2 regions of the Flavobacterium ginsenosidimutans genome follow, and region 2 is predicted to be linked to the other one. Evidence: riboswitches for the same ligand, from Rfam matches in the RefSeq annotation. Region 2 holds a riboswitch; the other holds the start of a gene.

Region 1 (4,408 bases), 2.0 Mb from region 2:
TTTTTAATTTCTTCTGAAAGGACTTTTGGATCTACTAAATTATTTTCGTCAGGCGAAAGAATCACAACTTCAGCATTGGTTTCATACCACGAAACTTGATTGGAATGATGCTCCATGTGCGTGATAAAAACTACAGGTTTATCTTGTTCATTTTCGTGGTTTTTTCTCAAACCAATAATGCGCTGCAATTTTGATAAAGCCGCCGTCATTCCAGTTCCTGTTGTCACCAAAACATCAGAGTCTTTTGCATTAACCGATTTTTTGATAATTTCCCTTGCATGCTGATAAGCGTATGTAGAAGTTTTTCCTGTCTGACTTGAAAATGAATGCGTGTTGGCAATCATCGGACCAATTTTATTAAGCATTATATCTTCAATCGGAACGTACAACCTTCCGCTGGCAACCCAATCTGCATAAACGAGATTTTGTTCTCCATAAACCGATTCAAAAATATGATCTATTCCTACTGTGTTTTCTCTAAATTTAGAAAAGTAACATTCAGATTCTGTTGGTTTCGTTGTTGACTCAATAGCATTCATTTCCTTATCATTTTTTTAATTAACTAAATTTATTCTTTCTCAATTTTTGTCATTCCGAGGAACGAGGAATCTCCGTCCTATGTTCCGCAAAGATTGATTGCCTTTTTTGAGGAGCTTCTTGCGGAGATCCTTCCTTCGTCAGGATGACAAGATTGCGCATTCTTTATTAAATTTTATTCTCCACAAGCGCTTTTAAAGTAGATTGCAATTCTTCTCCATGAAGATTTTTTGCAACAATTATTCCTTTCGAATCCACTAAATAATTAGCAGGAATAGCTCTTACTCCATAAAGTTTGGCAACAGCACTATTCCAGAAAAGTAAATCAGAAACATGTGTCCATGTCAAGTTATCATCTTGAATTCCTTTAATCCAATTTTCTTTCTTTTTATCCAATGAAATTGCTACAATGTTGAATCCTTTATCATGAAATTCTTTGTACGCAGCAACGATATTTGGATTTTCTTTTCGGCAAGGACCACACCATGAAGCCCAAAAATCAACTAAAGTGTAGCCTTTTAAATTTTGGTAAAGACGAACTGGTTTTCCTTCAGGATCATTAGCAGTAAAATCAGGGGCTTTTTTACCAATCGCTAATCCGTCTAAAACGGTAACCAGTTCTTTAAGTTCTTTCACGTAAGTGGTACTTTGAAGACTTTTATCTAGCAAAGCAATATTTTGTGTAATCTGTTCTGGAGACAATCGATACGACCAGTTTCTGTATAAAACGTATGCAGAAACCAAAGAATTTGGATGTTCTGTAATGAATTTGCTGATTTCTACATCTTTCGTCTTTTTATAAGTTTCGAACAAATCTTGAGAAGCCGAACCTTCTACAACCGAATTGCTGTAATATTTCTTCGGATTTAATTGAACCGTAATTGGTGTTTTTTCTAAGAAAATATACAATGGCGAACTTGCTGTATTTACGCTCAATCCGTATAATTCTGGTGTTTTTACTTTTGTTTTAAAGCTAAAATTTCCGTCTTTTACTTTTACCGAATCAATAGTTGTAAACATTTTATTGTGAAACTTTTGCAGATAAACATATTGCGCCACAGTATCGACAACTGTTCCTTTTAATTGTAAATTACTTTCCTGTGCCTGAGTTTGAAAAACTCCAAGAAACAAGGCAAAACCTAATAGTATTTTTTTCATTTTATTTTTAGTTTTAAGATTAGACAAAAGAGTTTCAGGCCAATGCCAAAAAGTATTAGCGAATAATATTTTAAAAAGAAGATCTAAGAGAGATTATGTTTTCACATTCGAAAAGTGGCAAGACTATATTCTTCAAAAATTGAATTCAAAAGTTCGTAACCGGCGTATAATATCAAGTCTGCTTTCATTTTAAAAAAATAAAGATTTAACGTTGATGATCTTATTCAGATTTTGAGGAAATCTTTTCTTATCTGTCCGTTTAACGGAAGGATTTAGCACCTTATTCGGCAACAGGTTGCTAAGACTTCATCGGGCCTATTCCCTCAGTCTTTCTGGATAAGTATCATTTTATAAATTTTCTGTGATACAAATATATATTAATTCTACAGAATTAGTCAAGTTTAAAATTGTTTTTTTTGAATTTTATTTTTAATTGAGTTGAAAAACAACTTCAATATCAATAAAATCAAGGCATTAAAAGCTAAAAATATTTTTAATGATAATTCGTTTTATAAAATAAATTCATACGTTTTATCAAAAACAGAGAATAAATTTCACTTCTTTTTAAAGAAAAACATAAAGATATTTGTTCGTTTCCAGATTAGAAAGCGATTCTTTCAACCCGTTTTCTAGATTTGTAGTAATAGATCGTAGAACTTCTTTTAAGTCTTTAAAATTGGTTGGTTTTATGAAATAACAGACAGCGCCAAGATTTGCAGCGGTATCCATATCATTTTTATACGAAGAAGTCGAAATCATAATTACAGGAATGTTTTTATAACGCTCATCCGATTTTAATTGTTTCAAACATTCCCAGCCGTTCATTATAGGCATATTCAAGTCTAGAAAAACAACTTCAGGAATTTCATTTTGTTTCTCTATCATTTTTAAAGCTTCGCTTCCATTTTCTGCGCAATGACAAATAATATTTTCATCTATATCGGCCAATGCCTCGCAAAACATTTCTGCGTCATCCCTATCGTCATCAGCTAATAGAATTATTTTTTTTATCATATTTAAATGTCTTTTTCTTTTTGCTCAAATGGCAATGTTATAATAAAAACAGCTCCTTTATTTGGAACTCCAGAAGCAGTAATACTTCCGCCGTGGCGTTCCGCTATTTTTTTACAAAGCGATAATCCTAAGCCAGTTCCTTCATAACGGTCTTTAGAATTAAGTCGTGTAAACGTCTCAAATATACGGCCTGTTTGATCAAGATCAAAACCAATTCCGTTATCTTCTACCGTAATAATTGCAAATTTTTTATCCTCTTCAATTTGTTCTTTCGCAGTAATAATAATTTCCGAAGCGGTATCTTCTTTAGCAAATTTAATAGAATTATTAATCAGGTTGTAAAACAATTGATATAATAAAACAGAAGCTCCTTCTAAAACGGGAAGATCTTGGTAATAAATTTTTGCGCCTGTTTTTTGAAGCACGATTTCCAGATCAGTTTCTATGTTTTTAATGGTTTCATTTAAATCGACAATTGTAGCTTTTTGCGAATCGGCATTGATTTTAGAATAGGCCAATACGCCATCAATCATGTTAAACATACGATCTGCCGCGACATGAATTCTATCAAAAAATTTCGAAGCAGATTCGTCTAATTGTCCTTCCAAATGATCTTCGAGACGACTGACAAATGTTTTAATTTTTCTAATCGGTTCTTTTAAATCGTGCGAAGCAACATGAGCGAATTGCTGCAAATCGTCATTAGAACGCTGTAATTCTTTCGTTCGTTCGGCTACCAAAATTTCTAGCTTTTCAGTAGTTGATTTTTGTTCATGAATATCAGTGCAGGTACCAAACCATTTATTGATTATTCCTTCTTTATCTTTGATTGGAACCGCTTTACTTAAAAACCATCGATATCCTCCAGTATTTGCATTTCTTAAACGAAATTCAAGCTGATAAGAAGAACCTGCATGAACACTTTCGTGCCAGCCTTTTGACACTAAATAAACATCATCAGGATGCAATTTTGAAATCCAGCTTGAATCTCCAAATTCATGTTCTTCATAACCGGTGTATTCGTACCAGCGACTGTTATAATAATCAACAAAACCGTCTGGATTGGCTGTCCAAATAATTTGCGGAACTAAATCTGCGAGCTGCCTAAATTTTTCTTCGCTTTCTGTAATTACATTTTGAAGCTCTTTCTGCGAAGTAATATCGCTAGATGCACCAAACCATTCAATGATCTTTTCTTGATCGTCTAATATTGGAACTACTCTAGAAAAAACCCATCCTATAGAATCGTCTGGATTTATCACTCTGTGTTCCATTTCGAAAATGCTTTTTTCTATTATAGATTTAGAAATAAGATCTACTGCTCTTCTTAAATCATTTGGATGAATAAATTTATCCAGCCAATTAACACGTTTTTCGCCAGAATTAGATAAACGCCCATCTCCTTCAAGATTTTGCATAATCATCCAATCGGCATCCATTCGATAGACTAAATCAGATGATGCATTGACTAGCGCTCTAAAACGGCTTTCGCTTTCTTCCATTTTTTGGCGCGCTACAACTTGCTGTGTAACTTCAACCGCCACTTGTATCATTCCAGTTATCTGACCATCTTCAATCAACGGACGATAGGCCAGATTATAGTAGTAATCTTTTAATTCTCCCGTACGATTATGCGGAACCAAAACTTCGCTTTGGTCAAAAGGAATTCCTTCATTATAAACTTTTAAAAGCTGTTCCC
Region 2 (4,408 bases):
TTTGGGCGTGCCCCTCCGGGTCGGGCTATCCGTTACAAGTCCTCGCACTTCCTTCGTCAGGCTGTGGGCTTTTCACTTCTATCCCTCACGCACACTCGGTTTCAAAACACGTTTTGTATTTCCTGTTCATTTCCATCTTGATTTTTCTAAATATTTACCCGTCACACCATTATCATATTCATAATATTTAGTTTTAGTAAAACCCGCTTTAACGAGTGATAAAGAATCAGGTTTTACTTCCTCTTCTAAGAAAATTTCATTCTCTTCAGGTTTATTCAAATCGTATTTTACTTTATAAAACTTATTTATCTCTTTATATAAATTACTATGACGTGATCTATTTCCAATTTTTCCTAAAATTTTTCGATCTGTATAAAAATAATATCTTAAAACTTTGTCTTCTCTTGAACCTTCATTTATAGTTACTAATGCAATTGTTTCACCTTTGAAAGATTTTCTATAATCATCTTGCTGAACATTCTTATATACTTCATATATTAGTAAGCCAGCTATCATAAATAAAAAAATAGTCTTCCAATTATTCATTTCGCTTTACAATTATTTTTTGCTTTCCAAGAACAAAATTTTCTTCATTTTTAAACTTCATGAAAATTATTCAATAACAGGCGCCACTCTAGGTTTATAATCCTTCGCAACCTCAGCCATTAATCGAATATGATCTGGAGTTGTTCCGCAGCAACCACCAATTATGTTGATTAAATTATCATCTAAATATTCTTTAATGAAAGCCTGAGTCTGCTCTGGCGTTTCATCGTATTGTCCGAATGCGTTTGGCAATCCCGCGTTTGGATGCGCTGAAACATTAAAACTTGTATTATGCGCTAATGTTTTTAAATACGGTTTCAGCAAATCGGCTCCAAGAGCGCAATTGAATCCTACACTTAATAACGGAATATGCGAAACTGAAATCAAAAACGCTTCAACAGTTTGTCCTGAAAGCGTTCTTCCTGAAGCATCTGTAATTGTTCCTGAAACCATGATTGGAATATCTAGATTGCGTTCTTCTTTTACTTCTTCAATTGCAAAAAGCGCAGCTTTTGCATTTAGTGTATCAAAAATTGTTTCTACTAAAAGCAAATCACAACCGCCATCCATTAAAGCTTCTGCTTGTTGTTTGTACGCAATTCGTAAATCGTCGAATGTTACTGCTCTGTAACCCGGATCGTTTACGTCTGGCGACATACTTGCAGTACGGTTTGTTGGTCCGATTGAACCTGCTACGAAACGAGGTTTTTCTGGATTTTTTGCGGTAAACTCATCGGCAACCTCGCGTGCAAGTTTTGCCGATTCGTAGTTTAACTCGTAAACCAAATCTTCCATGTGATAATCGGCCATACCGATTGTCGTTCCAGAGAAAGTATTGGTTTCTACAATGTCAGCACCAGCTTCGTAATAAGCGGCATGAACATCGCGGATCGCTTGTGGTTGTGTTAGGGATAATAAATCGTTGTTTCCTTTTAAAGGATGTGGGAAATCTTTGAAACGCTCTCCTCTGAAATCTTCTTCTGAGAAATTATAGCGTTGCAACATTGTTCCCATTGCTCCATCAAGGATTAGGATATTTTTTTTTATTGCTTCTTGAATTGTTATTGCCATATTTTTTTGTTTTAGCTGCTAAGACACTAAGGTTCTAAGATGCTAAGTTTTTTTTATTATGATTGTGAAGTTTAAACCTAACAGGTTTTAAAAACCTGTTAGGTTTGCTTCGGATATTTTTTCACATTAATTCCAAAAACACACTATTGCTGGCTCATTAGCCCCGATTGAAGTGGCAATCATTTTGCTTTTTCCTTTAAAAAGCAAAATGATTGCCACGAAAAGCGGGAACTATTGACTGCAAAAATGCGCCAATGATTCGCTCCTGATACAGAATCTGTTTCAGTAAATATTATATGTTATCGAGAAAAGTTTTGAGAAATACGAGTATGTATTTGTGTTATCTATCTTTAATACTGGAAAATGTCGTATAAAGTAGAATTTAGCACCTTCTTTATGATAAAGGGTTGCTAAGGTTTCATCGGGTCTATCCCTCCGCCTTTCGTGATAACTGACAATAATTTTAAGAACAGTGCAAAGGTATGAAATAGGCTTTCGATTTGCAAATGTTTTTTTTCTAAGGTTCTGAGGTTCTAAGTTCCTGAGATGCTAAGTTTATAATTCTTTTAATAAATAATTTTATAAATAGATTGTTCTACTTCTATAATATTCGATTTCAAAAGTTCGTACTTGTTCTAAATAGTAATAGTTTGTAATTAATTTTTCTAAAATTGCTATATTTTCCTTTATTCTATTCCCATCATAAATTTTCGATCCTTTAAACTGATCTTGGGCATATTGTTTTAAAGATTTTAAATACAATTTCTTTTGTTCGATAAAATCTGAATCAAAGTCTTCTTTATATTGGTCTAAAAGAAAAATTGAGTATTCTGCGCAAGCATAGATTCGAAATCCTTGATGATCATAATATAATAATGATTGGCTCCATGAAACATAAATCTCATTTATTGCATTATATAAATCAACTAATTTATCTCTCTGTACCTTATACTTCGAATCTCCGTTTTTTTGTTTAAGATAATAAGCATATAATAGGTAAAATTCATCTTGACCTAGTGGCTCTTTAAAATCTAATTGCTTTACAACTCCATCCTGATTGATATACTTTTTTGGCAAGTAACTTACTGTGTATGCCGCTAATGGACTAGGGACACTTTTGTCGGTAAGCGCAGGAAAAAGCGCTTCAATTTTATTTAGTTCATTTTTTGATTTATCTACCCAATATTCACCTCCCCACTTTCGGCTATCAAAAAATATTACTTTTTCTTTCTCCAATTTTGGATCATCAATTAATAATGGCAAGCAATCTTTAATTAATTCTTTTTCAATTTGTTTTGGAGAGTTTTCATTATTAATAGCTGTAGAATCTTCATTTGATTTTCTAACCACTGAAACTTCAAGCTGTTGGGCATTTGTCTCTTTTTTATTTTTACAAGCAGTCAAAATATTAATAGCTAATATAAATAGAATGATATTTTTCATTGATTATGATTTATATAAAAGAATCGCAAAAGTAAGAAAAATAATATATTTTATTTAAAACAAAAAAGCCCAAACTAAAAGTTTGAGCTTTCTATATAAAAATCTTAGTACCTTAGTGACTTAGTATCTCAGATTAAACTATCGCCTTAACAACTGCTTTTGGCGCTTCTTTACGAGTTCCGTCGAAACCATCTACACCAGAAACTGTTGTATATTTCAATACGTATTTTTTACCTGGATTGATGATTCCGTATGCAGCTTGGCACATTAAAGTTGCTTCGTGGAAACCACAAAGGATTAACTTTAATTTTCCTGGGTATGTATTTACGTCTCCAATAGCGAAGATTCCCGGAATATTAGTTTGGTAATCTAATGCATTGTTTACTTTGATTGCATTTTTCTCGATTTCTAATCCCCAGTCTCCAATTGGACCTAATTTTGGCGTTAATCCGAAAAGTGGAATGAAATAGTCGCATTCGATTTTACGGTGTGCTCCATTTTCTTCGATGTCTAATGACTCAACATGCTCAGCTCCATTGATTCCAATAACTTCTGCTGGTGTAATTAATTTGATTTTTCCAGCTGATTTTAATTCCTGAACTTTTTCTACAGAATCTAAAGCGCCTCTAAATTCATTTCTTCTATGAATTAAAGTTACTTCTGAAGCTACGTTTGCCAAGAAGATACTCCAGTCTAATGCTGAATCTCCTCCTCCTGCAATAACAACTCTTTTATCTCTGAATTTCTCAGGATTTTTGATAAAGTATTTTACTCCTTTATCTTCATAAAACTCGATATCTTCGATAAGTGGTTTACGAGGCTCGAAACTTCCTAATCCTCCAGCGATTGCGATAACTGGCGCGTGGAATTTAGTTCCTTTGTTTGATGTTACAATGAAAGTTCCGTCTTCTTGCTTTTCAACTGTTTCAGCACGTTCTCCTAAAGTAAATCCTGGCTCAAATTGTTTGATTTGCTCCATTAATCCGTCAACTAAATCTCCGGCTAAAACTTCTGGAAAACCTGGAATATCATAAATTGGCTTTTTTGGATATAACTCTGATAGTTGTCCCCCTGGTTGTGGAAGTGCATCTAAAATGTGGCATTTTAATTTTAACAATCCTGCCTCGAATACGGCAAATAAACCTGTTGGTCCTGCTCCAATTATAAGTATATCTGTTTTAATCATTATGTTGTTGTTTATAATCATTCTTAATAACGCAAAGAAACGAATAAATCCTTGTACTTTCAATGATTTTTATCATTAATTTCTTTCCGAAACTTTTTTACTCTTTATTTTTTAATGAAGAGGTAATCTCATTCATTCTTTTAACCTTTTCTTCAAAATTAC

Evidence for each region. Region 2 has a riboswitch for S-adenosylmethionine ahead of V6624_RS07350 (homocysteine S-methyltransferase family protein). Riboswitches for the same ligand answer to the same signal wherever they lie in the genome.
Region 1: it holds a riboswitch for S-adenosylmethionine, as region 2 does, so the genes downstream of both, V6624_RS22335 (TlpA disulfide reductase family protein) here and V6624_RS07350 (homocysteine S-methyltransferase family protein) in region 2, are expected to answer to the same signal.

Annotation. Positions count from the first base shown of each region.
Region 1 is NZ_CP147988.1:5,216,914-5,221,321, forward strand. It holds gene V6624_RS22330 (aminotransferase class V-fold PLP-dependent enzyme) at 1-539, opposite strand, end outside; gene V6624_RS22335 (TlpA disulfide reductase family protein) at 706-1,695, opposite strand; SAM riboswitch class I at 1,940-2,038, opposite strand; gene V6624_RS22340 (response regulator) at 2,260-2,709, opposite strand; gene V6624_RS22345 (PAS domain S-box protein) at 2,712-4,408, opposite strand, start outside.
Region 2 is NZ_CP147988.1:1,656,937-1,661,344, forward strand. It holds gene V6624_RS07345 (hypothetical protein) at 127-546, opposite strand; gene V6624_RS07350 (homocysteine S-methyltransferase family protein) at 613-1,617, opposite strand; SAM riboswitch class I at 1,955-2,071, opposite strand; gene V6624_RS07355 (hypothetical protein) at 2,197-3,060, opposite strand; gene V6624_RS07360 (NAD(P)/FAD-dependent oxidoreductase) at 3,194-4,246, opposite strand; gene V6624_RS07365 (precorrin-2 dehydrogenase/sirohydrochlorin ferrochelatase family protein) at 4,344-4,408, opposite strand, start outside.